DNA from 2 places in the Aquisalimonas sp. 2447 genome. Region 1 is predicted to be linked to the other one. Evidence: predicted binding sites of a transcription regulator. Region 1 holds the regulator's gene; the other holds the start of a gene.
What was found. The regulator FliA, encoded in region 1, starts transcription of late flagellar genes. The targets are predictions, from matches to a motif close to GCTAAAGTTNNNNNNNNNNCNGCCGATA.
Positions count from the first base shown of each region.

Region 1 (13,155 bases):
GAATCTCCTGCAGCAGCGCATCCAGGTAGTCCCGGATGGCTTCCTGCTGTTCCGCCAGTGCGTGTCGTGGCTGGTTGCGCCGATCAGTCATGGGCCGCGACCTCCCCCGCCGTGGACTCATCCTCCTGCAGCGACTCCAGCAGCTTGCGATAGGCCTGACTGCCGCGGGACCAGGGATACGACACCGTCAGGGGAACGCCCTGGCGGCTGGCGTCGCGGAAGCGGGTATCCACCGGGATGGCACCGTCCCAGACGGCGTCCCCGTAGCGCTCCCGCAGTTCCCGCAGCGCTTCCACCGACTCCCGGGTGCGGCGGTCGAACATCGTCGGCACCACGCGATACGGCAGGCTCTGGCGCCGTGAACGCTGGATCATTTCCAGGGTGTGCAGCATCCGCTCCAGGCCCTTGATGGCCAGGAACTCGGTCTGCACCGGCACCAGCAGTTCGTCACAGGCCGCCAGGGCATTGACCATCAACACGCCCAGCATGGGCGGGCAATCAATGCAGACGGTATCGAAGCGGCTGCTCAGGGCGCGTGTGGCGTTGCGAACCACCAACCCTTTGCCGTGGCGCGAGCCCAGCTGGCGATCCAGTGTCGCCAGGGCCGTGCTCGCCGGCAGCAGACTGATGTTGTTCACCCCGGTGTCCCGCAGGAGCATGGGAATGTCCCCGGCATCCACGGAGTCGTGGAAGAGGTCGTAGACACTGGGCGAGATGTCATCCGGGTCGTAGCCGAAGTGGGCGGTCATGGACCCGTGGGGATCGAGATCCACCAGCAGCACCGACTGGCCACGGTTGCTCAGCAACCCGGCGAGACTGACGGCGGTGGTGGTCTTGCCGACGCCGCCCTTCTGGTTGGATATCGCCCATGTCCGCATCGCTTCAGCGTCCTCAGGCCAATCGGGCCAGTGCCTGGCCAATGTCCGTCAACGGCATCTCGCGATCCGTCAGCCCCGCTTTGGCCACCGCCCCGGGCATGCCGTAGATCACGCTGGTTGCCTCGTCCTGGGACCAGACATGCCCCTGGCGGCCCTTGAGTTCACGCGCGCCCTCGCAACCGTCCGCTCCCATGCCGGTGAGAATCACTCCCAGCACGCGGCCACCACAGGCCTGGGTCGCTTCCCGCAGGGCCACATCGACACTGGGCTTGTAGAATTCACCATCCCGCGGCTCGATGGCACGCACGCTCAGCGCACTGCCCCGCCGACGCACGCCCATGTGCTGCCCGCCCGGCGCCAGCAGTGCAGTGCCGGCCTCCAGGGTGTCGCCGTCCACGGCTTCACGGACGCGCAGCTTCGACATGCCGTCAACCCGCTGGGCGAAGGCCGCGGTGAAATTGGCCGGCATGTGCTGCACCAGCAGAATCGGCAGCGGGAATGACGCCGGCAGTGCCGACAGCACCCGCTGCAAGGCCACAGGCCCACCGGTAGAGGCGCCGATCACCACCAGGTCCAGATCACTGGCGCTGGGGCCGGCGCTGGCGCGTCGGGCCGGAGCGGCACTCTCCCGGGTCGCAGCGCCAGCGGCCGTGGATGAACGCGTCGCCGTCGGCGGCGGCGTTGGCCGTGTCCGCGAGGTTGCGGCTCCGGGCCGGGCGCCTGCGGCCACGGTGCGAACACGCTCCTGGAGCTGCTCGCGGGCCTTGTCCGCATTGGAGGAGATGTCGGAGAAGCGTTTGGGCAGGAAGTCCACCGCCCCGGCCTCCAGCGCGTCCAGCGTGGCGCGAGCGCCATCGAACGTCAGCGACGAAAACATCAGCACCGGCGTCGGCTGGCGCTGCATGATCTCGCGCACCGCGGAGATGCCGTCCAGCACCGGCATCTCGATGTCCATGGTGATGACATCCGGCTTCAGGCGCACGGCCTCTTCCACGGCCTGTCGGCCATCGGCCGCCTCACCGACGACCTCCAGCCGCGGGTCCGACGACAGCATCTCCTTGATGCGTCGGCGGAAAAACCCGGAATCGTCCACGATCAATACGCGCTTGGCCACGCACCTCTCCTCATCAGCCCCGCCAGCGGCGCACTACATCTGCGAGCCGAAGGTCTTCACCAGGCTGGGAATATCAATAATCAGTGCAATACTGCCATCGCCGGTGATCGTGGACCCCGCCAGGCCGGGCAGGCCCTGCAACATGCTGCCCAGCGGCTTGATGACCACTTCCTCCAGCCCGATGACATCATCCACCACAAAGCCCACCGTCTGGTTGCCGACGTTGACGGTGACCACCTGCTGCTCCTCCCGGGCGGCATCCGGATCCCGGGTTTCCAGACTGCCCAGGGCATCGATCCAGCGCTCCAGGAAGAACAGCGGCATGGCCTTGCGGCGCACCATGATCACGCGCCTGTTGTCCACCACCTTGGTCTTGTCCATTTCCAGCTCGAAAATCTCGCTGACCACGGACATTGGCAGGGCGAACTTGCGTCCGCGCATGCGCACCATCAGCGTCGGCAGAATGGCCAGGGTCAGCGGCACCTTGATCTTCAGGGTCGTACCCCGCCCCGGCGCCGAGTCGATGTCCACGGTGCCGTTGAGCTGGGAAATCTTGGTCTTGACCACATCCATGCCCACGCCACGCCCGGAGACATCGGAGATCTCCGCCTTGGTGGAGAACCCGGGCATGAAAATGAGGTTGAAGCAGTCCTTTTCGTCCAGCCGGTTGGCGGACTCCCGGTCCATGAGCCCCTTCTCCACCACCTTGGTGCGCAGGGCTTCCGGATCCATGCCCTTGCCGTCATCGGCGATGGTCAGCAGGATGTGATCACCCTCCTGCTCGGCGGACAGGCGCAACACCCCCTTGCGGGGCTTGCCGGCGGCCTCGCGGTCCGCCGCTTCCTCGATGCCGTGGTCCACGGAGTTGCGCACCAGGTGGACCAGTGGATCGGCCAGGGCCTCCACCAAGTTCTTGTCCAGATCGGTTTCCTCGCCGGACATCTGCAGATCCACCTCCTTGCCCAGGCTGCGGGCGAGGTCGCGCACCTGGCGCGGGAAACGCCCGAAGACCTTCTTGATGGGCTGCATGCGCGTCTTCATGACCGCGTTCTGCAGGTCCGAGGTGACCAGTTCCAGGTCCGCCACCGCCTGGCTCATGCGCTCGTCATCGTAGGTGGAGCGGATGGTGCTGAGGCGATTGCGCACCAGCACCAGCTCGCCCACCAGGTTCATGATGTCGTCGAGCTTGCCGGTATCCACGCGCACCGACGTCTCGCCGCTGCCTCCCCCCTTGGCTCCGCCAGCGCCCCCGGCGCCGCCGGCATCACTGCCGCCACCGCCGGACCCACCGCCTGCGGCGGCGGGCTTGTCCTCGGCGCGGCCTGGCTCCGGCGGGGTCGTTTCCGGCTTCTGCGGTTCGGCTTTCGCCGGCGCCGGCGGCTCGGGGCTTACCGACCCCGCATCCGTGGACGTGGGGCCCTTGCCCTGCCCGTGGATCTGGTCGAGCACCGCATCGAATTCATCGTCGGTGATGAGATCATCGCCGTCGCCTGCCTCGGCCGACTGGCCGGCATCCGCCCCGTCGGGCACGCCCTTGTGCGTGCCGGGGCCGTGGAGTTGATCGAGTACCTTCTCGAACTCCTCGTCGGTGATCTCGTCATCACCGCTGCTCGGCGGCGCGGCCTGCGACGACGCAGCCTCCGCCTTGCCTTCGTCCATGGCATCCAGCAGGGCCTCGAACTCCTCCTCGGTGATGTCATCGTCGGCGGGCGCGCTGCCGCTGGCCGCGGGCTGCGGCTCGGCTGCAGGCTCGGCTGCAGGCTGGACTGCAGGCTCGGCAGCCGGCGCGGCGCCGGGCGCGGAATCCCCGAGGTGCTCTTCCTGCTGCAGCCGCTCCAGGGCCTCCAGCAGATCCGCCGGCGCACCGCGGGCATCCTCACCGTTCTGCAGGTCCGTAAACTGGTTGTTGACCACATCCAGCGCGCGCAGGACGTAATCCATGAGTTCCGAGGTCACCTGCCGCTCGCCGTTACGCAGCAGATTGAAGAGGTCTTCGGTGCGGTGGCAGACGTCCACCAGCGGATCGAACCCGAGGAAACCGGCGCCACCCTTGATGGTGTGGAAGCCACGGAAGACCGCGTGCAGCAGGTCCTTCTGATCCGGCTGCTGCTCGAGCTGCACCAGCTGTTCGCCCAGCTCATCGAGAATCTCCCGGGATTCCACCAGGAAGTCCTGGACGATCTCGTCCTGTGTGTCAGTTGCCATAATGCCCCCAAGCGCTTCCCGGGTGGGCGCTGCCCGTGGCGCGCCCCTTCACCCGCTTACCCATGCTCCCGTGCCGCCTTCCGCCTCAGAATCCCAGGCTGGAGAGCAGGTCATCCACCTCGTCCTGCCCCTGCACGGCGGTGTCGGACTCCTGGCCCGGTACCTGCGGCCCCTCGAGTTCCATCGGGTCCGTGACCGGCTTATCGGCCGGTTTCCGCTGTTCCGTAGTCCGCTCCGGCGCGGAGATGGAGATCAGCGACACCAGCCCGTCCTCCACCTCCTTCACCAGTTTCATCACGCGCCGGATGATCTGGCCGGTGAGGTCCTGGTAGTCCTGGGCCATGAGGGCGTCGGTGAGCTTGCTTTGCACCGTGGCGCCCTCGGTCTCCAGGCGCTGGAAGAACCCGTCCATGCGCCGACTGAGGTCACGGAATTCGGTGGCGGAGAGTTCACGCTGGCGGAAGCGCTTCCACTCCGCGGCCAGTTCCCGGCCCTCGCTGCCGAGGCCCGACAGCGACTCCAGTGATTCCTCAAGGGCCGTCAGCGTGCGGTGCGCGGCATTGTCGGTGAGTTCGATGACGTGGTTGAGCCGATCCTGGGCATCCGGGATCTCGCTGGCGAGTTCGCTCAGACGGTTATCCGTGCGGAACGACTTCAGCGCTTCGTGAAGCTCCCGGGTGAGCTTGCCCACTTCGCGGAACAGCTCGGTCTCCCGCAGGCGGGTCAGCTCGTCCAGAACCTCGCCTACCGCCTCGTGGTCACCGGCCTCCACATGGTTCAGGAGTTCCCGCGCCTTTTCTGCATAACGATCGAGATCGCTGGCTTCAGTGCTCATGCGTCACTCCTCAGCCGGCCGATCCGATACGCTCGAAGATCTTGTCAATCTTCTCCTTCAGCGTGGCGGCGGTGAACGGCTTGACGATATAGCCGTTGACGCCGGCCTGGGCCGCCTCGATGATCTGCTCGCGCTTGGACTCGGCGGTCACCATCAGCACCGGGAGATCCTTGAGCTCCTCCTCGGCGCGCACGTTCTTCAGTAGCTCGAGCCCGTCCATCCCGGGCATGTTCCAGTCCGTAATCAGGAAATCGAAGCCGCCCTTCTTGAGCATCGGCAGGGCGGTATTGCCGTCGTCCGCCTCGGCAGTGTTGTTGTAACCGAGATCGCGGAGCAGGTTCTTGATGATCCGCCGCATGGTGGAGAAGTCGTCCACGATCAGGATTTTCATGTTCTTGTCGGAACTCACTGTGAATCACCTTTGCTGTAGTCAGGGCCGTTCCCGCGGATAACGTGGCCTACCCTGCCCGACCATTGCGTCGGGTTCTGCCAAACAGGGCGCAGTTCGTGAACTTGTCCGCCGGCCGCTATTGTGTCCAGTCGGCAAGATGGTCGCGTAACTTGAGCATGATGCGGCCATGGATCTGGCTGACCCGGGATTCGGTCACCCCGAGCACTTCGCCGATCTCGCGCAGATTGAGCTCCTGCTCGTAGTAGAGGGACATCACCAGTTGCTCGCGCTCCGGCAACGTGCGAATGGCCGCGGCCAGGGCCTGGCGGAAGCCGGCGTCCTCCAGACGGCTCACCGGGCCGGCGTCGTCGCTGGCGGGCTCCCGCGCCTCACCGGTGGTGAGAGACACCTCGTCCAGGCTGAACAGCCGTGCCGTTGAAGCGTCGTTGAGCACCTGGTGGTACTCATCGGCGCTCATGTCCAGAGCGTCCATGATCTCGTTGTCCCGGGCTTCACGGCCGGTGCGGTGTTCGATTTCCCGGCTTGCCTGGGCCACCTCCCGGGCACGGCGATGAACGGAACGCGGCGTCCAGTCCAGCCGTCGGATCTCGTCCAGCATGGCACCGCGGATGCGGATACCCGCGTAGGTGGTGAAACTGGCGCCATGGGCGGTGTCGTACTGCCGCGCCGCCTCCAGCAGGCCGATGGTGCCGGCCTGGATCAGATCCTCCAGCTGCACGGTGTCCGGCAGCCGCGCCAGGAGATGATGGGCGATGCGCTTGACCAACGGCGCATGCTCCACCAGCACGTCGTGTTCGCTGCTCTGCTTCTGGACCTCCGTGTAAGCGGCGGCGCGCGGCTTCATGGCATCACCTCCCCGCCGGACGCGTTGTACTGCACCAGGCGCTCGACAAAGAATTCCAGGTGCCCCTCCGCCCGGGTGGGCAACGGCAGTTTGTCCACGCGCTTGGCCATTTCCGCGTAGGCACGGCCCGACGGACTTCCGGGGTAGGCATTCACCACCGCCTGCTGGCGCTGCACAGCCTTGCGCATGGCATCGTCCCGGGGAATGGCGCCCATGTAGGCAACGGTGAGATCCAGGTAGCGCTCGCATACCCGGGCGAGCTTGTCGTACAGCGTCTTGCCTTCCGCCGCGCCGGAGACCATGTTGGCCACCACATGCACCCGCTCCACACCGTAGTCCCGGTGCAACACCTTGATCAGCGCATAGGCGTCGGTGATGCTGGACGGCTCGTCGCAGACCACCACCATCACCTCCCGCGCTGCCCGCGCGAAGCTGATGACGCTATCGGCGATACCCGCCGCCGTGTCGATGATGAGATAGTCCCAGTCGCCGCTGAGCTCACTGAAGCTGCGGATCAGGCCGGTGTTCTCCGCCGGCCCCAGTTCCGCCATGCGCTTGGTGCCCGACGAGGCGGGGATGATCTGTATGCCCCCCGGCCCCTCCACCAGGATCTCTTCGAGCTCGGCCTCGCCATCCATGACGTGAGCCAGGTTATAGCGCGGACTGAGCCCCAGGAGCACGTCCACGTTGGCCAGCCCCAGGTCGGCATCCATGAGCAGCACACGGTTGCCGGCGGTGGATAGCGCCACCGCCAGATTGACGGACACGCTGCTCTTGCCCACCCCGCCCTTGCCGCTTGCAACCGCAATGACCTTGACCGGTTTCGGGTTGCTCATTCGCCTCAGCCCCGCTGCCTGATCCATGCGTTGTTCGATCTCTTGTTCCGACATGGCATCCGCGTCCCGCACGCGGTTCCATGACTCCGATTGTTCGATGCGGCGCGGCCTACTGCCCCTGACCGGCACCGCCCCCGAAGGCGACCGCCAGCTGGTCGTCGTCGGCGGCCTGACCATACTGCTTCACCAGGCCCACGGCTTCCTGCACCAGTCTATCACCCCGTGCCGGCGCAAGATCCTCGGGCACCCGCTGGCCATTGCCCAGGAAGCTCACCGGCAGCCGCTGACGCAGCAGCACCGTGATCACCGCGCCAAGACTGGTTGCCTCATCGGTCTTGGTGACGATGCAACCCGCCGGGCGCGCCCCGGCATACGCCTTCACCGTCTCGTTCAGCGTTGCCAGCTGGGTGTTCGCCGACAGCACCAGATAGCTGCGAATGCGATCCCCCAGCGCCTTCAGGGTGCTGAACTGCTCCGCCAGGCGCATGTCGCGCTGGCTCATGCCGGCGGTGTCCACCAGTACCAGACGCTTGTCCGCCAAGTCGCCGAGCACCTCTTCCAGTTCCTCCGTCGAGCCGGCGGTATGCACCGGCACGTTGAGAATCCGGGCAAAGTTGCGCAGCTGATCCTGCGCGCCAATGCGGTAATTGTCCGTGCTGACCAGGGCCACGGTCTGCCGACCATGCCGCAAAGCGAAACGTGCGGCCAGTTTCGCCACGGTGGTGGTCTTGCCCACCCCGGTGGGGCCGATCACGGCCACCACGCCACCACGGTCCAGCAGATCATCCTTCTTCACCGGCAGATGCCGCGCCACCGTATGCATGGCCTGGCGCAGCGCCACGTCCGGAGCCAGGGACTCGTCCACCCGGTCCGCCAGCTTGCGACACACGTCCGGCCCCAGGCCGATCTCCGTGAGCTGGCGTAACAAGGTGGTCCGGGTCGGGCGATTGCGGCCCTGCTGCTGCCACTCCATCACGGAAAGCTGGTTCTCGAACAGGGTCCGCAGCGTCCGCAGTTCGCTGCGCATGGCCTCCACCGAGGCGTCGTCCCGGGGTGCGGCGGTCGCTGCCTCCTGCTCCCGACCGGGCCTGGCCCGGCTTGCGGCTGCGCGCCGGGGAGCAGGTTCCGGACGCGCGGGGGCGGGCCGGGCATGCGATCGGGGCGCCTCCATCCCCGTCAAGTCCAGGTCGTCCTCCGTCAACGGATCGTCCACATGGACGTCAATCCGCTGACGACCGCTATCGTCCTCGCGGGTGGCGGCGATGTCATTGGCCCGCTCCAGCATGGCGGCGAAATCCGCGGGCTCGGCCAGGGACGGCGCCTCCCGACGGCGTGGCGCCGGCGTTTCCGCCGCCGGGGGCACGCGCCGCTCGTCCCGCTCCGCCTGCTCGCGCACCGCCTCCTCGTCGAAGTCCAGGGCAGCGATGACCTCGACACCGTCATCCAGCTCCCGCGACGAGAGAATCACCGCCTGGGGCCCGATCTCGTCACGGACGCGGCGGATTCCCTGGCGCATGGTCTTGGCGTGGATGCGTTTGATCTTCATGAACTTTCCGCTCCTGGTTGCCGTTCACTAGCCCTGGGCGACCTGCTGTTGCCCGATGGACGCGACAATCTTCACCTGTTTCTCATCCGGTACTTCGTTGTACGACAGAACGTTCAGGCCCTGGACGCTGTGCCGTGTCAGCCGCGACAGCCAGCCCCTGAGCTGCGGTGCCGTGAGCAGCACCGCGGGCTGGTTGGCCATCTCCTGCCGCTGGGCCGTCTCCGCCAGGGAGCGCTGCAGGCGATCCGCCAGCCCCGGCTCGAACCCGGCGGCGCCGTCGCCACCGCCCTGCACGGTATTCAGCAATAACTGTTCCAGTTGCGGGTCCAGGGTAATCACCGGCACCTCCCGCGACATGCCGGCGACGTTCTGGATGATCATGCGGCCCAGGGCCTCCCGCACCGCCGAGGTGAGCGCCGAGGGGTCCTTGGTGGCCTGCCCGTGCTCCGCCAGCGTCTCGACAATGGTGCGCATGTCGCGGATGGGGATGCGCTCCTCCAGCAGGTTCTGCAGCACCCGGACCACCGTGGACAGCGGCAGCGTATTCGGCACCAGCTCCTCCACCAGCTTCGGCTGCTTGCGGCCGAGCATGTCCAGCAGCTTCTGGACCTCTTCGTGGCCCAGCAGCTCGTGGGCATGGTTCTGGATGATCTGGCTAAGATGGGTGGCCGCCACGGTGCTGGCATCCACCACGGTGTAACCCATGGTCTGGGCGTAGTCCCGCTGGGATGGCTCGATCCACACGGCCTCCAGGCCGAAGGCCGGGTCCTTGGTGGCCATGCCCTTGATCTCGCCCTGGACCGTGCCCGGATTGATGGCCATCTCCTTGCTGGGCTGCAACTCGGCCTCGCCCATGGGCACGCCGAGCACGCTGATGCGGTAGGTATTCGGCCCCAGATCCAGGTTGTCGCGGATATGGACCGTGGGCACCAGGAAGCCGAGATCCTGGGAGACCTTCTTGCGCACGCCCTTGATACGGCTGAGCAGTTGCCCGCCCTGGTTCTTGTCCACCAGCGGAATCAGCCCGTAGCCGACTTCCAGACCGATGGTATCCACCGGCGGCACGTCCTCCCAGGTGAGCTCCTGGGTCTCGCCGGACTGCGCCGGCGCCGCGGACTGGCCCTGGCCGGCGGGCTCCCGGGTGGTCTTGCCGGCGCTGGCGCTGCGCTTCTGCTCGGCAGCCGTCTCCACCTCCGGCTCCGTCTCCAGCTTGCGGTGGATGCGCCAGGCGGCGAAACCGGCGATGGCCGCAAGACTGAGGAACGCCAGATTGGGCATGCCGGGGATCACGCCCATGATGCCCAGCACCACGGCGCTCACCGCCAGCGCCCGCGGCTTGCCGAGGAGCTGGCGGATCACCTCGCCCGCCATGTCCTGGGACGAGGACACCCGGGTGACCAGGATGGCCGCGCCCGTGGACAGCACCAGTGAGGGGATCTGCGCCACCAGACCGTCACCGATGGTGAGCAGCGTGTAATTGTTGACGGCGTTGCCGAAGGGCATGCCGTGCTGGAGGATGCCGATGAACAGCCCGCCGATGATGTTGATGAACAGGATCAGGATGCCGGCGATGGCGTCGCCGCGGACGAACTTGCTGGCGCCGTCCATGGAACCGTAGAAGTCCGCTTCCTGCCCCACCTCCTCGCGGCGGGTGCGGGCGGTCTCCTGGTCGATCAGGCCGGCGTTGAGGTCGGCGTCGATGGCCATCTGCTTGCCCGGCAGGGCGTCCAGGGTGAACCGGGCGGTGACCTCGGAGATGCGCCCCGCCCCCTTGGTGACCACCACGAAGTTGATGATCACCAGGATGGCGAACACCACCAGGCCGACGGCGTAGTTGCCGCCCACCACGAACTCGCCGAAGGCCTGGATGACGTTCCCCGCGGCATCGGTGCCGGTGTGCCCCTCCAGTAGGATCACGCGGGTGGAGGCGACATTCAGCGCCAGGCGCAGCAGGGTGGCCACCAGCAGCACCGTCGGGAAGACCGCGAACTCCAGCGGCCGCGGCGTGTACACCGCCACCAGCATGATCACCAGCGACAGGGTGATATTGAAGGTGAACAGCATGTCCAGCGCCAGCGGCGGCAGCGGCACGATCATCATCGCCAGCAACGCCATGAGCAGCAGCGGCGTGCCCAGGCCGTTGCGGCTCAGCTCGCGGATGTTGTCGAACACTGCCGTGGCTGTCGCCATGCCGTCTTCCCGTCATGCCCGCAATCGCGGGGTGGTTGCCATGGTTGCGCCTGCCGGCGACGTCAGAATTCCGTCGCCGCCCGCCCGTCGGTGTCGTTCCGGCCGTCCGGTTGTGCGTACTTCCGGAACTCCTCCGGAACGTCCGGCTTTGGTCGCGTGGGACGCTGCCCGCCGTGGCGCTGCGCCGCCTGAAGCTGGTAGATGTAGGCCAGGACCTGGGCCACGGAAAGGTAGAGTCCCGCCGGTATCTCCTGCTCCAGCTCGGCAGTGTGATACAAGGCCCGTGCCAACGGCGGTGCCTCGAAGCGCGGAATGCGGTTTTCGTCGGCGATCTCACGGATGCGCGCTGCCAGCACGTCGGTGCCCTTGGCCACCACCTGCGGAGCCTTCATGCGGCTCTGGTCGTAGCGCAGGGCGATGGCGTAGTGGGTCGGGTTGGTCACCACCACATCGGCCTTGGGCACGTTCTCCATCATACGGCCCTGGGCAATCTGGTTCTGCAGTTGCCGGATCTTGCTCTTCACCTCCGGCTTGCCCTGGGTCTCCTTGTTCTCGTCCTTGACCTCCTGCTTGGTCATCTTGAGCTTCTGGGTGTGGTCCCAGATCTGGTAGGGAATATCCACCGCGGCGACGATGATCAGCGCCGCCGACAGGGCGAAGAACGCCCAGAAGAACAGGGTCGCGCCGTGGAGCAGCCCCTGGCGCAGCGGCTCCTGGGTGATGCCGGCAATGCGGTCATGCATGGCCCAGAACAGCAGCAGCGCCACGCTGAACACCACCAGCACCTTCGCCAGGGCCTTCACCAGCTCGATCAGCGCCTTGGTGCCGAACATGCGCTGAATCCCCTTCAGCGGGCTCATCTTCTCCAGCTTCGGCGCCATGGATTTGGCACTCATGGTCCAGCCGCCGAGCAGCGCGGGAGTGAGCAACGCCGCCACCAGCATGATCCCGGCGAAGGGCATCACCGCCTTCAGTCCCACCCAGAAGGCCTCGCGCAGCATGTGAAACGGCGCTTCCGGATCGAAAATCGTTTCCCGGTCGACACGAAAAGCAAGATGAAACGCTTCGAAGAGCTGCCCGGCCATATAGCTACCCAGCAGCAACAGCCCGCCGGCGCCGAGCACCATCACCATGGTGGTGTTCAGCTCCTTCGATCGGGGAACCTGCCCTTTGTCCTTGGCGTCCTGGCGCCGTTTGGGGGTAGGTTCTTCTGTTTTTTCCTGCCCGTTCTCGCTTTCCTCAGCCACGACGGCTCTCCGACGGTGGTTTGGCGGTCAGGAAGGGGATTGCAAGGTGCGGGCCAGGGGCCCTGGAGGGGGCGGCAGGCGGTAGGGCGGACCTGTAGGGCGGACCTTCAGGTCCGCCGTCAACAGACATGCAAACCGGGGCGGCCGATCAAAGCCCCACCGGCGGACCTGAAGGTCCGCCCTACGCGGGCTTCGTTTTATGGGGATCTAAGCGCCACCGAGAATCTGCCCGATGGTGTTGAAGGCATCGCTCCAGATGCCGGAGAGCCGCCCCGGCAGCGACGGCACCACCAGCGTCATCAACGCCAGGAAGCCCACCAGCATGGTCACGGGAAAGCCCACGGAGAAGATGTTCATCTGCGGCGCGGCGCGGGTCATGACACCCAGGGACAGGTAGACCAGCAGGAGCAGCACCACCGCCGGCAAGGCGATCAGCACGGCGCCCGCGTACATCTGCGCCCCCCAGCCCGCCACGGTCCGGAACTCCTCCTCCATCAATCCATCGGTACCCACCGGCAGCATGACAAAGCTCTCCGCCAGGAGCTCGATGAGCATGAGATGGCCGCCAACGGTGAGGAAAATCAGCGTGGCAATCACCAGCAGGAACTGGGAGACCACCGGCGTGGACTGCCCGGTGACCGGATCGACCATGTTGGCGAAACCAAGCCCCATGGACAGCGCCACGCTCTCCCCCGCCAGGCTCGCCGTCTGCAGGGCCAGGGCCAGCAGCAGCCCCATGGCCATGCCGATGACCACCTGCTGCATGCTGATCAGCAGCCCCTCGGCGGACAGGGGCTCCACCCCCGGGGCCAGCCCCACCACGGGCATGACGCCCACGGTGAGCGCCACGGCCAGCAACAGCCGCAGTCGCACCGACACCTGCTGATCACCCAGCACCGGTGCCACCAGCATCATGGCGCCGATGCGCATGAACGGCCAGAAGAAGGCGCCGAGCCACGTCATGATCTCGGCGGTGGTAACGGTCATGCCCGCTCCCTCAGCTCACCCAGGACGGCACGTTCATGAACAGCGAGCGGGTGAAGTCCAG
Region 1 is NZ_CP050695.1:2,337,579-2,350,733, forward strand. Features, by position in the region: gene KU884_RS10980 (chemotaxis protein CheW) at 1-91, opposite strand, end outside; gene KU884_RS10985 (ParA family protein) at 84-878, opposite strand; gene KU884_RS10990 (chemotaxis response regulator protein-glutamate methylesterase) at 892-1,992, opposite strand; gene KU884_RS10995 (chemotaxis protein CheA) at 2,026-4,197, opposite strand; gene KU884_RS11000 (protein phosphatase CheZ) at 4,283-5,032, opposite strand; gene cheY (chemotaxis response regulator CheY) at 5,043-5,423, opposite strand; gene KU884_RS11010 (RNA polymerase sigma factor FliA) at 5,560-6,288, opposite strand; gene KU884_RS11015 (MinD/ParA family protein) at 6,285-7,178, opposite strand; gene flhF (flagellar biosynthesis protein FlhF) at 7,234-8,670, opposite strand; gene flhA (flagellar biosynthesis protein FlhA) at 8,698-10,860, opposite strand; gene flhB (flagellar biosynthesis protein FlhB) at 10,923-12,107, opposite strand; gene fliR (flagellar biosynthetic protein FliR) at 12,315-13,094, opposite strand; gene fliQ (flagellar biosynthesis protein FliQ) at 13,105-13,155, opposite strand, start outside.

Region 2 (17,074 bases), 880 kb from region 1:
TACCAGCAGGCGGAGGGCGAGGAATACATGAGCGCCGAGCAGCTGGAGCACTTCCGGCAACTGCTGCTCGCCTGGAAGCGTCAGCTCCAGGAAGAGGTGGAACGCACGGTGCATCACATGCGCGATGATGCCACCAACTACGCGGATCCTGCGGATCGCGCCACCCAGGAAGAAGAATTCGCCCTGGAGCTGCGTACCCGGGACCGTGAGCGCAAGCTGATTCGCAAGATCGACCAGACACTGGAGGCCATCCGCAAGGAGGACTACGGCTACTGCGAGCAGTGCGGGGTCGAGATCGGCCTGCGGCGCCTGGAAGCGCGGCCGACCGCCACCCTGTGCATCGACTGCAAGACGCTGGAAGAGCACCGCGAGAAGCAGCGGGTGGCCTGACGCCACAGCTGGGTCACGCGGACTACAAGAGCGGGTTGGCGCGTGCGCGCCAGCCCGCTCTTGCGTTGGGCGGGGGCGTGTCAGCGACAACCCAAAATGTTATCATGTTGCACATCATCCATTGCTATGATGTCGGCTGATCGCCCATGCGCAACGCTCTCCCCAATCTGCAAGGCTTCTGGCTCGCTGTACTTTTTCTGTTCCCCGCCGTAGCGGTGGCGAAAGTGCCGGTCACGGTCAGCGTGCCGCCTCAGGCGCAGCTGGTCGAGGCCATCGGTGGTGACCGGGTGGATGTCTCGGTGATGATCCAGCCAGGGCAGTCGCCGCACACCTTTTCGCTGTCTCCACGGCAGCTCATGGCACTGGATGACGGCCGTATCTATTTCAAGGTGGGGCATCCGGATCTGGCCTTCGAGCATCGCTTCCTGCGGCATGTCGAAGAGCAGGATCGGTCGGTGGAAATCGTGGATCTCTCTTCCGGTGTCGAGTTGATGGCCATGGAGGACCATGACCACGATCACGACCATCATGGTGATGGCGACGCCCACGATCATGGCGAGACCGATCCACACCTGTGGGTGTCACCAGCCATCATGCGCCGGGCAGCCGAGCCCCTGACGGAGGCCCTGGTCGCCGTGGACCCGGAGGGCGAAGAGGAGTACCGGCAGCGCCTGGAGGCCTTTCTGGACGATCTGGACGCGCTGGACGCCTCTATCCGAGATCGTTTCCAGGGGCTGGAGCAGCGGCGCTTCGTGGTCAATCACCCGGCGTGGGGATACTTCGCCCGGGAGTACGATCTGGAACAGGTGGCCATCGAGTCGGGTGGGCGGGATCCGTCGCCGGCGCAGCTGGCCCGCTTCATCGAGCAGGCGAAGGACGAGGGCGTGCGCGTGGTGTTCGTGCAGCAGGGATTTTCCGAGCGCAGTGCGCGCGTCATCGCCGGGGAGATCGACGCCGTGGTGCGCACCGCCGATCCGCTGGCCCGGGACTGGATCCAGAATCTGGACGAGGTGGCCGCGGCGATTCACGAGGCGCTGGCCCCGTGAGCGAGGCGATGGACGCGAATACCGTCCTGGAGGTCCGCGACCTGAGTTTCGGCTATGAGCGTGAGCCGATCCTGCGCGATGTGAATCTGCGCGTCGGCGGAGATGACTTCCTGGCCGTCATCGGCCCCAACGGCGGCGGCAAGACGACACTCCTGCGCCTGATCCTGGGGCTCGAGACACCCTGGCGGGGTTCAGTGCGCTGGTCGCGGACGTTGGTGCCGGGTGCCGTCGGCTATGTGCCGCAGTTTTCCACGTTCGACAAGAATTTCCCGGTGCAAGTGCGCGATGCCGTCCTCATGGGGAGGCTGGGTCGGGGCGGGTTGCTGGGCCGCTACCGCCATGCCGATTACCGGGCCGTGGACCAGGTGCTGGAGCGACTGCAGCTGGACCGGATCGCCGCCATGCCCATCGCTGAACTCTCCGGTGGCCAGCTGCAGCGGGCGTTGATCGCCCGGGCGCTGGTGGGTGATCCGGCGATCCTGTTCCTGGATGAACCCACCGCCTCGGTGGATGCGGAAACGCGCCAGGTGCTGGAAGGCGTGCTGGCAGAGCTCAACCGGCGGATTCCAGTGGTGGTGATTACCCACGACATCACCGGTTTTGCCTCCCAGGTCAAGCAGATCGCCTGCGTCAATCGCCAGCTCTTCTATCACGGTTCGGGGAAGCTCAGTCACGCCGATCTGGCCGAGGCCTATGGCTGCCCCGTGGAGCTCATCGCCCACGGCGTCCCCCACCGTATCCTCCACGACCATGACTACCAGCACGCCCACGTTCATGAGTGACCTGATCGGCCTGTTCAGCTACGAGTTCGCGCGCAATGCAATGCTGGCGGCGGTATTCGCCAGCATCCTGGCGGGCACCGTGGGCACCTTCGTGGTGGTCAAGCGCCTGGTGTTCATTGCCGGCGGGGTCAGTCATGCAGCCTTTGCCGGTCTTGGTTTCTGCTACTGGCTGGGCGCGAATCCGCTCATCGGCGCCGTGGTTGTGGCGGTGCTGGCCGCCCTGCTGCTGGGCTGGCTGGGCGAGAGCCGGGCACGCTCACAGGACGCCATGATCGGGTTGCTTTGGGCTGGCGGCATGGCCACCGGAATCGTGTTCATCCACATGACGCCGGGCTACGCCCCCAGTCTCATGACCTACCTGTTCGGTGACATTCTGACTGTCAGCCGCGGAGACGTGCAGCTGCTGGCGGCGCTGACCATCGCGGTGGTGAGTGTGCTGGCGTTGTTCTATCGCTCGCTGGTGGCGGTCGCTTTCGACGAAACCTTTGCCGCCGTACAGGGGGTGCCGGTGCGGCGCATGACCACGCTGCTGCTGGTGCTCATGGCGCTGTCCGTGATCATGCTGATCCAGGTGGTTGGCATCATTCTGCTGATTGCGCTGTTCACCATCCCGCCCCTGATCGCCCTGATGCTCGCGAACCGTTTCCTTGCCGTGCTGCTGGTCGCCGTGGGTGCCGGGCTGGTGACGTCCACTGGCGGGCTGCTGGGGTCGTACTGGCTGGATATGCCCTCCGGGCCGGCCATCGTGTTGTTCGGCATTGCGCTGGTGGTGCTGGTGCGCGGTGCGGTCTGGCTGCGTGAGCGGTTGTGGCTGCGCCGGATGACGTGGGAAGCCACCGGTGGAGGCCGCGGACAGACCGCGGGTCACCAGGAGTAGGGGGCGCCCTTTCCCGGGGCCGCTGTCGCCTGGAGTATTCTCACTGCGGTTGTTCGCCGCCGGCAATGGCCGCGAGCTGATTCGCCTGGTGCTCCTGGATCAGCGGGCCGATCACCGGGTCCAGGTCACCCTCCATGACGTCTTCCAGCTTGTACAACGTGAGATTGATGCGGTGGTCCGTCACCCGCCCCTGGGGGAAGTTGTAGGTGCGGATGCGTTCCGAGCGGTCACCGCTGCCCACCAGGGAGCGTCTCTGCTCGCTCTGCTCGGCCGCCTGCCGGGCGCGCTGGTCGTTCATGAGCCGTGCCTGAAGGAAGGCCAGCGCCTTGGCGCGGTTCTTGTGCTGCGATCGCTCTTCCTGGCACTCCACCACGATGCCCGTGGGCAGATGCGTCATGCGGATGGCGGAGTCCGTCTTGTTGACGTGCTGGCCACCGGCACCGGAGGCGCGGAACGTGTCCACCTTGAGATCGTTGGCATTGATCTCGATCTCTTCCAGCTGGTCCGCTTCGGGCATGACCGCCACGGTGCACGCAGAGGTGTGGATGCGTCCCTGGGACTCGGTTTGCGGCACCCGCTGAACCCGGTGGGCGCCGGACTCGAACTTGAGCCGGGAGTACACGGCGTCGCCCACCAGCTTGACGATAATCTCCTTGTAACCCCCCTGCTCGCCGTGGCTCTCGCTGATGACCTCCAGCCGCCAGCTCCGGGCCTCGGCGTAGCGGGCGTACATGCGGTAAAGATCGCCGGCGAACAGGGCAGCCTCGTCGCCGCCGGTGCCCGCACGGATCTCCAAGTAGGTGTTGGCCTCGTCATTGGGGTCGGTGGGCAGCAGCAGGACTTCCAGTTGCCGCTCCAGTGCCTGCAGGCGCTGTTCGGCGTCCGCGGTTTCCTCTTCGGCCATGGCGCGGACCTCCGCATCGCCGTCATCCTGCATGGCGCGGGCCGCGGCCAGTTGCTCCTCCGTCTGGTGGTAGCGGCGGAACGTCTCCACCAGCGTTTCCAGGCGCGCGTATTCCCGGGACAGTTCCCGGAACTGTCGCTGGTCTTGGATGACCTCCGGCTGCGCCATGAGCCCCGAGATTTCCTCGAAACGCTCCTGCAACTGCTCCAGCCGGTCGTGGATGGATGCCTTCACCGCTAGTGTCCTGTCCCCGTGTCCCCGAAGTACGTTGTATTTTGCCTGTCCTCGCACTTCGGGGACAGGACACTAGCCGCGCTCCCTATTGCTGATCGTCGATGCCGAGAAGGAAGCGGCCCGATTCCAGCAGGTCAGCACGGCCGTTTTCACTGGCCTCCCGCAGCCGTGCCGTTGGCTGGTGCATGAGGCGGTTGGCCAGGGTATGGGCCAGGTACTCCATGACCTCGGCGGGGTCGTCGCCCCGGTTCAGCCGGCGCTGCGCCCGGGCGAGGATCTCGTCGCGGTGGGCTTCGCCCTGTTCGCGGTAGCGCCGGATCGCCGGCACGGAATCCAGGCTGCGCAGCCATTGCTGGAAACGCTCCACCTGCAGGTCGATGATCTCCTCGGCCTGCCGCGCGGCCTCCTGGCGGGACCGCATATTGTCGGCGATGACCTCTTGCAGGTCGTCCACCGTGTAGAGGTATACGTCGTCAAGCTGGCCCACTTCCGGTTCGATATCCCGTGGCACGGCGATATCCACCATGAATATCGGCTTGTGCTTGCGCCGGCGCACGGCGCGCTCGACGCTGCCCTTGCCCAGCAGCGGAAGCTGGCTGCCGGTGGACGAGATGATCACGTCCGCCTCGGCCACATGGTCGGGCAGGGCACCCAGATCAATGGCTTGACCGCCATACTGCTCGGCCAGCTCCCGGGCCCGCTCGCGGCTGCGGTTGGCGACGATGAACCGGCGCATGCCCTGCTCGTGCAGGTGACGGGCGGTGAGCTCGATGGTTTCCCCGGCGCCGATCAGCAGGCCGGTGTAGCCGTCCAGATTGCCGAAGATCTGCCGGGCAAGGGTGACGGCGGCAAAGGCCACCGAGACCGGGTTGGAGCCGATGCCGGTCTCGGTGCGGATCTGTTTCGATACCGAGAAGGCGTACTGGAACAGGCGATCCAGGACGCGTCCCAGGGTGCCGGCATTCAGGGCCTCCTGGTAGGCGGTCTTCGCCTGACCGCCGATCTGCGGCTCGCCCAGGACCAGGGAATCCAGCCCGGGGGTGACGCGGAGCAGGTGGCGCACCATGTCCGCGTCCTGGTGGATGTACATGTAGGGGCGCAGCCAGCCCGGATCCACCTGGTGGGACTCCGCCAGCCAGTGCAGGACGGAGTTCGCCGCCACCGAGTCCTCGAGGACGGTGTACACCTCGGTGCGGTTGCAGGTGGAAATCAGTGCCGCCTCCCGGACCCCGTCGCGCTCCTTGAGCTGTTCCAGCGCCGGAACCACGCGCTGGGCGTCGAACACCACGCGCTCGCGCACCGTCAGCGGTGCGCTCTTGTGGTTGAGGCCAAGGGTGAACAGTGGCATGGATGGTCCGGACATGTGCGCGTGCATGGACGGCGGCGGCTCCTCTCGAGCTGATGGCGTCATGATACCGCAGTCACGACGGCTCAGCGCATGACGCATCTCAAGTTCCGGTGTGTTTCCCTGCCGGATGCGCCAACCGGTCCCGTCGCCGGGGGCATGCCGCAGACGCTAAGCGCGGCACCCGACGCCAGGCGGCCGATTGTCGGGAATCGACCGGTGGAAAACAAGTCACATCCGCCAGGATGCACTTTCTGAGCGGTGGGTCGCAGCGCCCGCGGGGCCGGGTCGGCTGTCTCCGTCCCTGTCCCGCGGGTATAGTGGTGGCCTGGCTCGGTACGCTCTGGGCGTGCCGGTTTTCACGGTCTTTCTGCAACGGATGGGTGCCAATGGCGTCCGTAGAGACGAAACCGGGTCGCCAGGCATGGCGGATGATACTGCCGCTCCTGGCGCTGTTGCTGGGTGCATGCGCGACGGCGCCCAGCGAGGAGCCGCCCCGGGAGAACGACACCCGCATCGCCGAGCCCGAGGAGCCGCCGCCGGCGGACGAGGACCTGATCTACCAGGTCATGGTGGCCGAGCTAGCGGGCACCGGAGGTGACGTGGAGCAGTCGCTGGCGGCCTGGCGGCGCGCCATGGGGCTGACCAATGATCCGCGAATGGCGGAGCGTGCCACCCGCCTGGCGCTCTACGCCGAGCGCGAGGACGTGGCCCTGGAGGCCGCGCAGCGCTGGGAATCGCTGGTGGACAGCCCGGGCCAGCAGATGCACCAGATTCTGGGCTTTCTCTATCTCCGGGATGGTCAAACGGAGCCTGCCCGCTACCATCTGACCCGGGTGCTCACCGGGGATGTTCAGCCCGCGGACGATCTTTTCGACCGGCTGGAGTCGGCACTCGGCACGGCGCGTGACCGGCAGGCCGCACTGGAGGTAGTGCGGGATCTGGTGGCGGAGCATCCGCAGCAGCCGGGCGGCTACCGGCTGCTGGCGCGCCTGGCTCTGGAGGCGGGCGAGCCGTCCCTGGCGCGGGATGCCGCCGAGGACGGTCTGGCCCTGGAGCCGGGTGATCGCGACCTGACCCTGTACCGCGCCGAGGCCCTGCTCGCCATGGGGGAGCGGGAGGCGGCCCTGGAGGGGCTGGACGAACTCGTCGAACGCCACCCTGACGACTGGCGCCTGCGCCTGGACTATGCCCGCCGCCTGCTGGATGCCGGCGCCGAGACCGAAGCCCTGGCGCAGTTCGAGCGGGTGCACAATGAACGGCCGGACAATGCCGATGCCCTCTACGCCATGGCCCTGCTGACACTGGAAGCGGGTTATGACCAGGAGGCGCGCACGTATTTCCTCTCGCTGGTGGATCTGGGCGAACGGCTGGGCGCCGCCCATTACTTCCTCGGGCGTATTGCCGAGGACGGCGGCGACATGACCGAAGCGTTGCACTGGTACGGCATGGTCGACGGCGAGTATCGGGTGCAGGGCGCGCTGCGGCGTGCAGTGATCCTCGGTGAGCAGGGCCGGCTGGCCCGCGCCCGGGAAGCCTTTGACGATTACCGCGCACGGTTTCCCGAACACGCCATCCGCGCCTATATGGTGGAAGGGGACATGCTCCGGCGCACCGATCGGCCGGATGCGGCGCTGGAGGTTTACGACGAGGCACTGGAGGAGCACCCGGAGCAGGCGGACCTTCTCTACAGCCGGGCCCTGCTGTATGCCGGGGCGGGTGACGTGGACCGTGCCGAGCGGGATCTTCGCCGGATTCTCGAACAGAATCCGGACCATACACACGCCCTCAACGCGCTGGGTTACACCCTGGTCGATGGCACCGACCGCCACGAGGAAGGCATGGAGCTGATCCGGCGGGCCTACGAGCAGGAACCGGACGACCCGGCGATCCTCGACAGCATGGGCTGGGGCTACTACCGCCTGGGCGACCACCAGCGGGCACTGGAGTACCTGCAGCGCGCCCACGACAAGCAGCCCGATGGCGAGATTTCCGCGCACCTCGGCGAAGTGCTCTGGGTGCAGGACGAGCGGGAGCAGGCGCGGGAGGTCTGGCGGGACGCCCTGGAGCGGGAACCCGACCACGACGTGCTGCTGGAAACCATCCGTCGCCTCGCCCCGGAGGTACTGGACCAATGACTTTCCTGCGTGTAGTGACCATCTGCCTGGCGCTCGGGCTTGCGGGGTGCGCTGCCGTACCCGAGCCCGAGACCGACCGGCGCGAGGAGGCGTTCGAGGAGCGTCGTGCCGCGCTTGAGGCCATGACCACCTGGCGCGCTTCGGGGCGGGCGGGAATTACCACCCCTGACGAGAGCGTTGCTCTGAGCATGGAGTGGAGTCAGGTGGACGATGCCTACCGCCTGGACATGCGGGGCCCCATGGGTGCCGGCAGTTTTCGCCTGCAGGGTGACGACCAGGGGGTGATCCTGCGGACCTCGGATGGCGGCACCGAGACCGCTGCCGATGCCGGCGAGCTGCTGCGGCGCTTCACCGGCCTGGATCTGCCGGTGGAGGTGCTGCCCTGGTGGCTCCGGGGGCTGCCCGCTCCCGGCCCGGAGGTGGCTGCCATGGAACTGGACGAACAGGGCCGCGTGCAGCGCCTGGAGCAGGCGGGCTGGGACGTGACCTACGACGGCTATGATGCCCGCGGTGGTTCGGTGGATCTGCCCGTGCGCCTGGACCTGCAGGGGCCGGGGATCTCGCTGCGGGCACACATCCGCTCCTGGGACACCGATGGCCCGGAAATCTGAGGGCGAGACGGCGTGGCCGGCGCCGGCCAAGATCAACCGGTTCCTGCACATCGTCGGCCGGCGGGATGACGGCTACCACCTGCTGCAGACGGTGTTCCAGTTCCTGGACTACGGTGACACTGTTCATCTGCGGGTCACCGGCGATGGTGACATTCGCCGGGCGGCGGACCCCGTGGGCGTGGCGGCTGAGGCCGACCTGACCCTGCGGGCGGCGCACGCCCTGCAACGGGCCAGCGGCACGTCGCTGGGTGCCGTACTGCGGGTTACCAAGCGCCTGCCGGCCGGTGGCGGTCTGGGTGGGGGTAGCTCCGATGCAGCCACCGTGCTGGTGGCGCTGAACCACCTCTGGGGCTGCGGGCTTGGAGAGGATGCCCTGGCGGAACTGGGCCTGGCACTGGGCGCCGACGTCCCCGTGTTCGTGCGCGGCCGCAGTGCCTGGGCGGAGGGGGTGGGGGAGCGGTTGCAGCCGTTGGAGCTGGATTGCCCCTGGTACGTGGTGCTGGCGCCGGAGTGCACCGTGAGCACCGCGGAACTGTTTCAGGCACCCGAATTGACAAGGAATTCGCCCCCCATCACAATACGCGACTTCTGCGCCGGGGGCGGAGTGAATGCATTCGAACCCGTGGCGCGGGCGCGGTATTCAGCCGTGGACCGGGCGCTGCGTGCCTTGACCGCGGATGGAAAGCCGCGCATGAGCGGTTCCGGCGGCTGCGTGTTTCTGCCGCGTGCCGGCCGGAATGAGGCCGAGCAGACGTTGCACCGTTGTCAGGCGGAAGGCTGGCAGGGGTTTGTCGCTCGCGGCGTCAACCGGTCGCCGCTGCATCAACGGATGGCAGAGGCGGACGGCTAAGCGAAAGGGTTTCCACGACCACTGGGGTGTCGCCAAGCGGTAAGGCACTGGGTTTTGATCCCAGCATTCCCAGGTTCGAATCCTGGCACCCCAGCCATTTCTCCTGTAGTGGCCACGAACGGGTTTCAGCGTGACTGAAAACGGACACATGATGGTGTTTGCGGGGAATGCCAACCCGCAACTCGCCGCTGCGATCAACGAACACCTGAAGATTCGCCCCGGCTACGCCGTGGTCAGCCAGTTCAGCGATGGTGAAGTGAACGTCGAGATCGACGAGCACGTGCGCGGCAAGGATGTTTTCATCTGCCAGCCCACCTGCCAGCCCACCAACGACAATCTGATGGAGCTGCTGATCATTGCCGATGCGTTGCGCCGGTCATCGGCCTCGCGCATCACCGCGGTGATCCCGTACTACGGGTACGCGCGCCAGGACCGCCGGCCGCGCTCGCAGCGGGTGCCCATCTCGGCCAAGCTGGTGGCGGACATGATCCAGACCGCCGGCATCAACCGGGTGCTGACGGTGGATCTGCACGCGGATCAGATCCAGGGGTTCTTCAATATCCCGGTGGACAACATCTACGCCTCGCCGATCCTGCTGGGCGACATCTGGCGCCAGGTGTACCCGAACAAGGTGGTGGTCAGCCCGGACGTGGGCGGCGTGGTGCGCGCCCGCGCCCTGGCCAAGCGGCTCGGGGATGCGGATCTGGCCATCATCGACAAGCGTCGGCCCAAGGCCAACGAGTCCCAGGTGATGCACATTATCGGCGACGTTCGCGGCAAGACCGCGATCATCGTAGACGACATCGTCGACACCGCCGGCACACTCTGCCAGGCTGCCGGCGCGCTGAAGGAGCACGGTGCCGAACGGGTGCTGGCGTACATCACGCATCCGGTGCTCTCCGGCAAGGCCATCGACAAGATCAGCGCCTCGGCCCTGGATGAACTGGTGGTGACCGACTCCATCCCGCTGGGTGAGGATGCCGCGGCGTGCCCGCAGATCCGGCAGGTGAGCATCGCCGAGTTGCTGGCGGAGAGTATCCGGCGCATCAGCAACGACGAGTCGGTGAGCGAACTGTTCGTGGAGTGAGTCAAGCACTGTGGGAGCGGCTTTAGCCGCGATTCAGCGAGCGGGGTTGTGGCGGCTGAAGCCGCTCCCACGGAAAAGCAGCTTCTGTTACACCCGATCACTCCCTGGTCGCGGGGAGGTTCGGGTTTCATTCGTTATGGAGACGAAACCATGTCTGTTGAACTGAAACTGAGTGCCGAGAAGCGCACTGACGCGGGGAAAGGTGCGAGCCGCCGCCTGCGTAAGCAAAAGAAGGTCCCGGCCATCATCTACGGCACCGGCAAGGAGCCGACCATGGTGCAGGTCAGCGTGTTCGAGCTGAGCAAGCTCATGGAACGGGAAGCCTTCTTCTCCCAGATCGTCAATGTCGACGTCGAGGGCAAGAACGAGCAGACCGTGCTGAAGGATATGCAGCGCCATCCCTTCAAGGACATGGTCATGCACATGGACTTCATGCGCATCCGGGCCAACGAGAAGCTCACCACCAGCGTGCCGGTGCACTTCCTCAACGAGGAAACCTGCAAGGGCGTCAAGGCCGGTGGCGTGATCCATAAGGACCTCATCGAGATCGCCATCAACTGCCTGCCCAGGGATATCCCCGAGTACCTCGAGGTGGATCTGGAAAACCTGGATGTCGGCGACTCCGTGCACTTGACCCAGCTGGACATTCCCAAGGGCGTAGAGCTCGAGGCCTTTGCCCACGGCGGCGACGAGCACGACCACGACCAGGCGGTGGTCAGCATTGTCCAGCCCCGTGCTGCCAAGGCGGATGACGCCGACGAGGAAGACGAGGGCGAGGCCGGTGAAGAGGCTGCCGGCGACGACAGCGCTTCCGGCGACGAGTCCGATGCCGGTGACGAGGGCGACGAAGGCAAGGAATGATCGTCCTCGGCAGCTCGGGGGAGTGCCATGGCCGGTGATCATGCGCCGATCCGGCTGATCGTCGGCCTTGGCAATCCCGGGGACAAGTACACGGGCACCCGCCACAATGCCGGCTTCTGGTTCGTGGACGAACTGGTGCGCCGGCACGGCGGGTCGCTGCGCCCGGAGACGCGGATCCGCAGTGAAGCCGCCCGCCTGGAAGTCGCGGGGGAAGCCGTGTACGTGCTCAAGCCGCTGACGTTCATGAACCGCAGTGGCCAGGCCATCGGCGCCGTGGCCGCCTTCTACAAGATTCCCCCCGAGAGCGTGCTGGTCGCCCACGATGAGCTGGACCTGCCGCCGGGTGCAGTGAAGGTCAAGCGTGGCGGTGGCCACGGCGGCCATAATGGTCTGCGGGACACCATCCGCGCCCTGGGTTCCCGGGAGTTCTATCGTCTGCGCCTGGGGATCGGGCATCCCGGGCACGCCGATGACGTGGTTTCCTACGTCCTCAGCAAGCCCTCGCCGGAGGATCGCCGCGCCATCGACGGTGCCGTGGACGAATCGGTGGCCGCCATGGACCTGATTCTTGCCGGCGAGATGGACAAGGCCATGCAGCGGCTGCACACCCGCTGACATTCGCATCACCAACCAGCGCAGCGAGGCATCATGGGTTTCAAATGCGGTATTGTCGGGTTGCCCAACGTGGGCAAGTCCACCTTGTTCAACGCCCTGACCCGCAACGAGATCCCCGCGGAGAACTACCCGTTCTGCACCATTGATCCCAACGTCGGGATCGTGCCGGTGCCGGACCCCCGGCTCGATCAGCTTGCCGCCATCGTCAAGCCCGAGAAGGTGATCCCCACCACCATGGAGTTCGTGGATATCGCGGGCCTCGTGGCCGGGGCGTCCAAAGGCGAGGGATTGGGCAACCAGTTCCTGGCCAACATCCGCGAGACGGACGCCATTGCCCACGTCGTTCGTTGCTTCGAGGACGATGATGTCCACCACGTCGCCGGCCGGGTGGACCCGGTGGATGACGTGGAGACCATCAACACCGAGCTGGTGCTGGCGGACCTGGACAGTGCCGAGAAGGCGTTACAGAAAACGGAGCGCCAGGCCAAGTCCAACGACAAGGAAGCCATCCGTCGCCGTGACGTGCTGCGGCGGCTGCGCGATCATCTGGGCGAGGGGCTGCCGGCGCGGACGCTGGCGCTGAGCGATGACGAGCAGACCACACTGCGGGAATTCCACCTGCTCACGGCCAAGCCGGTGCTCTACGTGGCCAACGTCGACGAGGGTGGTTTCGAGGCCAATCCCTACCTGGAGCAGCTGCGTGCCCATGCCGAATCCGAAGGTGCCGGTGTCGTGGTGCTGTGCGCCGCCATCGAGGCGGAGCTGTCCCTGCTGGAAGAAGACGAGCGGGACGCCTTCCTCGGCGAGTACGGGCTGGAAGAACCGGGCCTGCATGTGCTGATCCGCGCCGGCTACGACCTGCTGGGCCTGCGCACCTACTTTACCGCCGGTCCCAAGGAGGTGCGTGCCTGGACCATCCGCAAGGGGGATACCGCCCCCCAGGCTGCGGGTCGCATTCACACGGATTTCGAGCGTGGCTTTATCCGCGCCGAGGTGATCGGCTTCGACGACTACATCGCCTGCGCGGGCGAGGCCGGTGCCAAGAACGCCGGGCGCATGCGCCTGGAAGGCAAGGAGTACGTGGTCCAGGAGGGTGACGTGGTCCACTACCGCTTCAATGTCTGACGGCGGCGACGCCAGGCCCGCTTGACAGGCCGGGCCTCCGGTTGGACAATCCCGCTTCCCGCAAGAGTCCGTGGCTACGTAGCTCAGTTGGTCAGAGCATCGCACTCATAATGCGAGGGTCGGTGGTTCAAATCCACCCGTAGCCACCATTATTTCGTTTCTGTCTCCGACTCCCCGTCGCACCCTCCGATCCGTGACTCAAGTCCGGCACAGCGGCGCCGATGACGTCCATACTCCGCGCGTTCGTATTTCACGTATCCATCTGGGGACAGTCATGACCACGTTCTTCCGTCGCATGCGCGTCAGTCACCGCATCTGGCTGATTCTCGCCCTCGCCGCCCTGGTGTTCGCCGCCAATGCCCTGTGGACCCTGGGGTCGACCCGAGCCTCGCTGCAGGAGGAGCGGCTTGCCCAGGCGTCGGCGGTCCTGGACAGTGCCATGACCGTGATGGCGCACTTCCACGAGCTTGCCGAGCAGGGCGCCATCGACGAGGACACCGCCCGGGAGCAGGCCCTGGAGACACTGCGTGGTGTCCGTTATCTGGGTGAGGAATATCTCTGGGTGCACGATGCGGACAACACCATGCTTATGCACCCCATCAGCCCCGGGCTTGAGGGCGACGATCTCACCGAACTGGACGATGGTACGGGCAACTACTTTGTGGCGGACATGACCCGTGGTGTCATGGCAGCCGACGACGGGCGTTATCGGGTCGACTACCTGTGGCCGCGTCCCGGCGAAGAAGAGGCCATCGAGAAGGTCTCCGAGGCGCAGGTGTTCGAGCCCTGGGGGTATGTGATTGCCAGCGGCGTCTACATGGCCGACGTCAACGCCGCCGTCAATCGCGAGCTCATGGGAGCGGTGGTCACCAATACCCTGGGGCTCCTGTTGATGCTCGGCGTGGGCTGGGCGGTCATCGCCAGCATTGTCTCACCTCTGAACCGCACCATCGGCGGTATTCGCGAGGCGGCCCAGGAGCCCGTGAACCTGTCGGCCCGGCTGGATGAATCCGGCCGCGATGAGCTCGCCGATCTATCCCGCTCTTTCAATGGTCTCTTCGAGATTCTCCAGGGGGTGGTGCAGAACGTGCGTGACAGCAGTGACACCCTTGTGAGCTCGGCGGCGCAGTTACGCGAGTTGACCGGCAGTGCGGACAAGGATTCCCGTCAGCAGCGGGAAGACATTGACGAACTGGCCAGCTCCATGAATGAAATGGCGGCCACGGTCCAGGAGGTGGCCCGCAACGCCAGCTCCGCCGCCGACGCCGCGGGGCAGGCCCAGGCCGAAACCCAGTCCGGTGCCGAGGCGGTGACCCAGACCCGCGACGCCATCAACAGACTCGCTTCGGAGTTGGAGGAAACGCGGGAAGCGGTGAACCAGCTGGCCAGTGAGTCCAACAACGTTGAAACCGTGCTGGAGGTTATCAACGGGGTCGCCGAGCAGACCAATCTGCTGGCACTGAATGCCGCCATCGAGGCGGCTCGAGCCGGAGAGCACGGGCGCGGGTTCTCCGTGGTGGCCGACGAGGTGCGCACGCTGGCGCAGCGCACGCAGCAGTCCACCCAGGAGATCCGGGAAATCCTGGAGCGCCTCCAGCGCGGCTCGCGGCAGGCCGCGGAATCCATCGAGGCGCGCACCGAGAGCGCGCGGCAGACGGTGGAGCGATCCAACGACACGGAGACGGCGCTGGGCACCATCGCCGAGGCCGTTGACGGCATCAGTGGGATGAACACCCAGATCGCAAGCGCCGCCGAGGAGCAGTCGGCGACCGCGGACGAGATCAACCGGCGCGTCAGTGGCATCCGCGATGCGGCGGTACGCAGCGGCGAGGCAATGGATCGGGCTCGCGGCGGCGCAGACGATCTCGGTGCCATGGCCGAGCGGCTGCAGGAGGCCGTCAATCGTCTGCGCTCGTAGTCCGGCGCCCGGTGCTGGCGCCCGCCCTCCGCATGGTGGCCACGCAGAGTCGACGCGCATTCGCTACAATGCGCGTCGACAAGCGATGACGACTCCAGGAGGGGCCCATGTACGAATTCGTCCAGTACACCAGCGCAGACGTCATGACCCGGCAGCCGGTGACCGTAACCCCGGAGACCCCCCTGGCAGACGCCCAGGCGTTGTTCGAGAAGCGCGGTTTCAATGGCATGCCGGTGGTGAATGAGCAGGGCGCTCTGGTGGGTTTTGTGACCAAGATGGATGTCCTGCGGGCGTTCACCCTGCGTCCGGAGTACATGGTTCCCCCGTACAGCGAGATCATGCGTGATCCGGTGGAGCGGGTCATGACCCGGGAGCCGGTGTGCGTGCCCCCGGACTACCCCCTGACCCGCGTGCTGCAGCGACTGGTGGAGATGGGGGTCAAGAGCATGCCCGTGACCGACAACGGCTCCCTGGTGGGCGTGATTGCCCGCGAGGATCTCCTGGACGCCCTTCGCCGGGCCACCGAATAGCCGGGCTCCATTGCATCCCCGGATGCACACCGCGGCAATTTCCCCAAGGCGGTTGACAGGAGAGCGCCGGCTGGCGCAAAGTATCGCGCTCCAAAACGGAGGGGTTCCCGAGCGGCCAAAGGGGGCAGACTGTAAATCTGCTGGCACAGCCTTCGGAGGTTCGAATCCTCCCCCCTCCACCGAATAATGCGAGTGCAGGGCGCCGGGCGCCGGCACGGCAGGAAGCGAAGCCTCCCAGGGGGAGGTTCGAACCGAACAGAGGTTCGAGACAATGAACCGGCGTTTTGGCGTCGGCAGAGCAAGCTTGCCACCCGCGGGTGGCAAACGGGGCGCCCGCCTTCGGCTGGCGCCTATTGCTCGTAGTACCGGGATTATGGGGCCGAGGCAGCGACACGCGCCCGCCCGGGGATTCCGCGGGTGTAGTTCAACGGTAGAACCTCAGCCTTCCAAGCTGATGATGTGGGTTCGATTCCCATCACCCGCTCCAGACTGAAGGCCGGGGTTGGCCGGATGAAAGGGTTTTCAGGGCCCATATAGCTCAGAGGTAGAGCACTCCCTTGGTAAGGGAGAGGTCGGCGGTTCAAATCCGCCTATGGGCTCCATAGTTCAGTGTTGCACGAGAAAGGTCGAACCGTGGCTGCGGTTCCGAGCGTGAAATAAGGGAAAGGCCGGGAGAATTTCATGTCCAAGAGCAAGTTTGAGCGTAAGAAGCCGCACTGCAACGTGGGTACGATTGGTCACGTTGACCATGGTAAGACGACGCTGACTGCAGCCATGACGAAGGTGATGGGCGAGCAGTGGGGCGGTGACGTGCGCGCGTTTGATCAGATTGACAATGCGCCGGAAGAGAAGGCGCGCGGGATCACGATTGCCACGGCGCACGTGGAGTACGAGTCCACGCAGCGCCACTATGCGCACGTTGACTGCCCGGGTCACGCGGACTATGTGAAGAACATGATCACGGGTGCGGCGCAGATGGACGGTGCCATTCTGGTGGTCTCTGCAGCTGATGGTCCCATGCCGCAGACGCGTGAGCACATTCTGCTCAGCCGTCAGGTGGGTGTGCCGCACATTGTGGTGTACCTGAACAAGGCGGACATGGTGGATGATGCGGAGCTGCTGGAGCTCGTGGAGATGGAGGTGCGTGATCTGCTGAGCCAGTACGACTTCCCGGGCGACGACACGCCGATCATCACGGGTTCGGCGCTGAAGGCGCTGGAAGGCGACGAGTCGGATATTGGGACGCCGTCGATCGTGAAGCTGGTCGAGGCGATGGACGATTTCATCCCGACGCCGGAGCGTCCGGTGGACCAGCCGTTCCTGATGCCGATCGAGGACGTGTTCTCGATTTCGGGTCGTGGCACTGTGGTCACGGGTCGTGTTGAGCGTGGTGTGGTGAACACGGGCGACTCGGTGGAGATCGTGGGTCTGCGTGATACGCAGAAGACGACGGTCACGGGTGTGGAGATGTTCCGCAAGCTGCTGGACCAGGGCGAGGCGGGCGACAACATCGGTGCGCTGCTGCGTGGTACCAAGCGTGATGATGTCGAGCGCGGTCAGGTGCTGTGCAAGCCGGGCTCGATCACGCCGCACACGAAGTTCGAGTGCGAGGTGTACATTCTGTCGAAGGACGAGGGTGGACGTCACACGCCGTTCTTCAATGGCTATCGCCCGCAGTTCTACTTCCGCACCACGGACGTCACCGGCTCCTGCGAGCTGCCGTCTGGCACGGAGATGGTGATGCCTGGCGACAACGTGCAG
Region 2 is NZ_CP050695.1:3,217,891-3,234,964, reverse strand. Features, by position in the region: gene dksA (RNA polymerase-binding protein DksA) at 1-390, shown strand, start outside; gene KU884_RS15320 (metal ABC transporter solute-binding protein, Zn/Mn family) at 537-1,436, shown strand; gene KU884_RS15315 (metal ABC transporter ATP-binding protein) at 1,433-2,218, shown strand; gene KU884_RS15310 (metal ABC transporter permease) at 2,211-3,095, shown strand; gene prfA (peptide chain release factor 1) at 3,136-4,233, opposite strand; gene hemA (glutamyl-tRNA reductase) at 4,319-5,581, opposite strand; gene KU884_RS15295 (tetratricopeptide repeat protein) at 6,010-7,716, shown strand; gene lolB (lipoprotein insertase outer membrane protein LolB) at 7,713-8,327, shown strand; gene ispE (4-(cytidine 5'-diphospho)-2-C-methyl-D-erythritol kinase) at 8,311-9,177, shown strand; tRNA gene KU884_RS15280 (tRNA-Gln) at 9,200-9,274, shown strand; gene KU884_RS15275 (ribose-phosphate diphosphokinase) at 9,326-10,264, shown strand; gene KU884_RS15270 (50S ribosomal protein L25/general stress protein Ctc) at 10,415-11,125, shown strand; gene pth (aminoacyl-tRNA hydrolase) at 11,153-11,740, shown strand; gene ychF (redox-regulated ATPase YchF) at 11,774-12,865, shown strand; tRNA gene KU884_RS15255 (tRNA-Met) at 12,938-13,014, shown strand; gene KU884_RS15250 (methyl-accepting chemotaxis protein) at 13,140-14,783, shown strand; gene KU884_RS15245 (HPP family protein) at 14,891-15,313, shown strand; tRNA gene KU884_RS15240 (tRNA-Tyr) at 15,411-15,492, shown strand; tRNA gene KU884_RS15235 (tRNA-Gly) at 15,727-15,800, shown strand; tRNA gene KU884_RS15230 (tRNA-Thr) at 15,841-15,915, shown strand; gene tuf (elongation factor Tu) at 15,995-17,074, shown strand, end outside.
Region 2: KU884_RS15250 (methyl-accepting chemotaxis protein) is a predicted target of FliA. The motif match lies at 13,062-13,089, and genes of this name have one in related genera.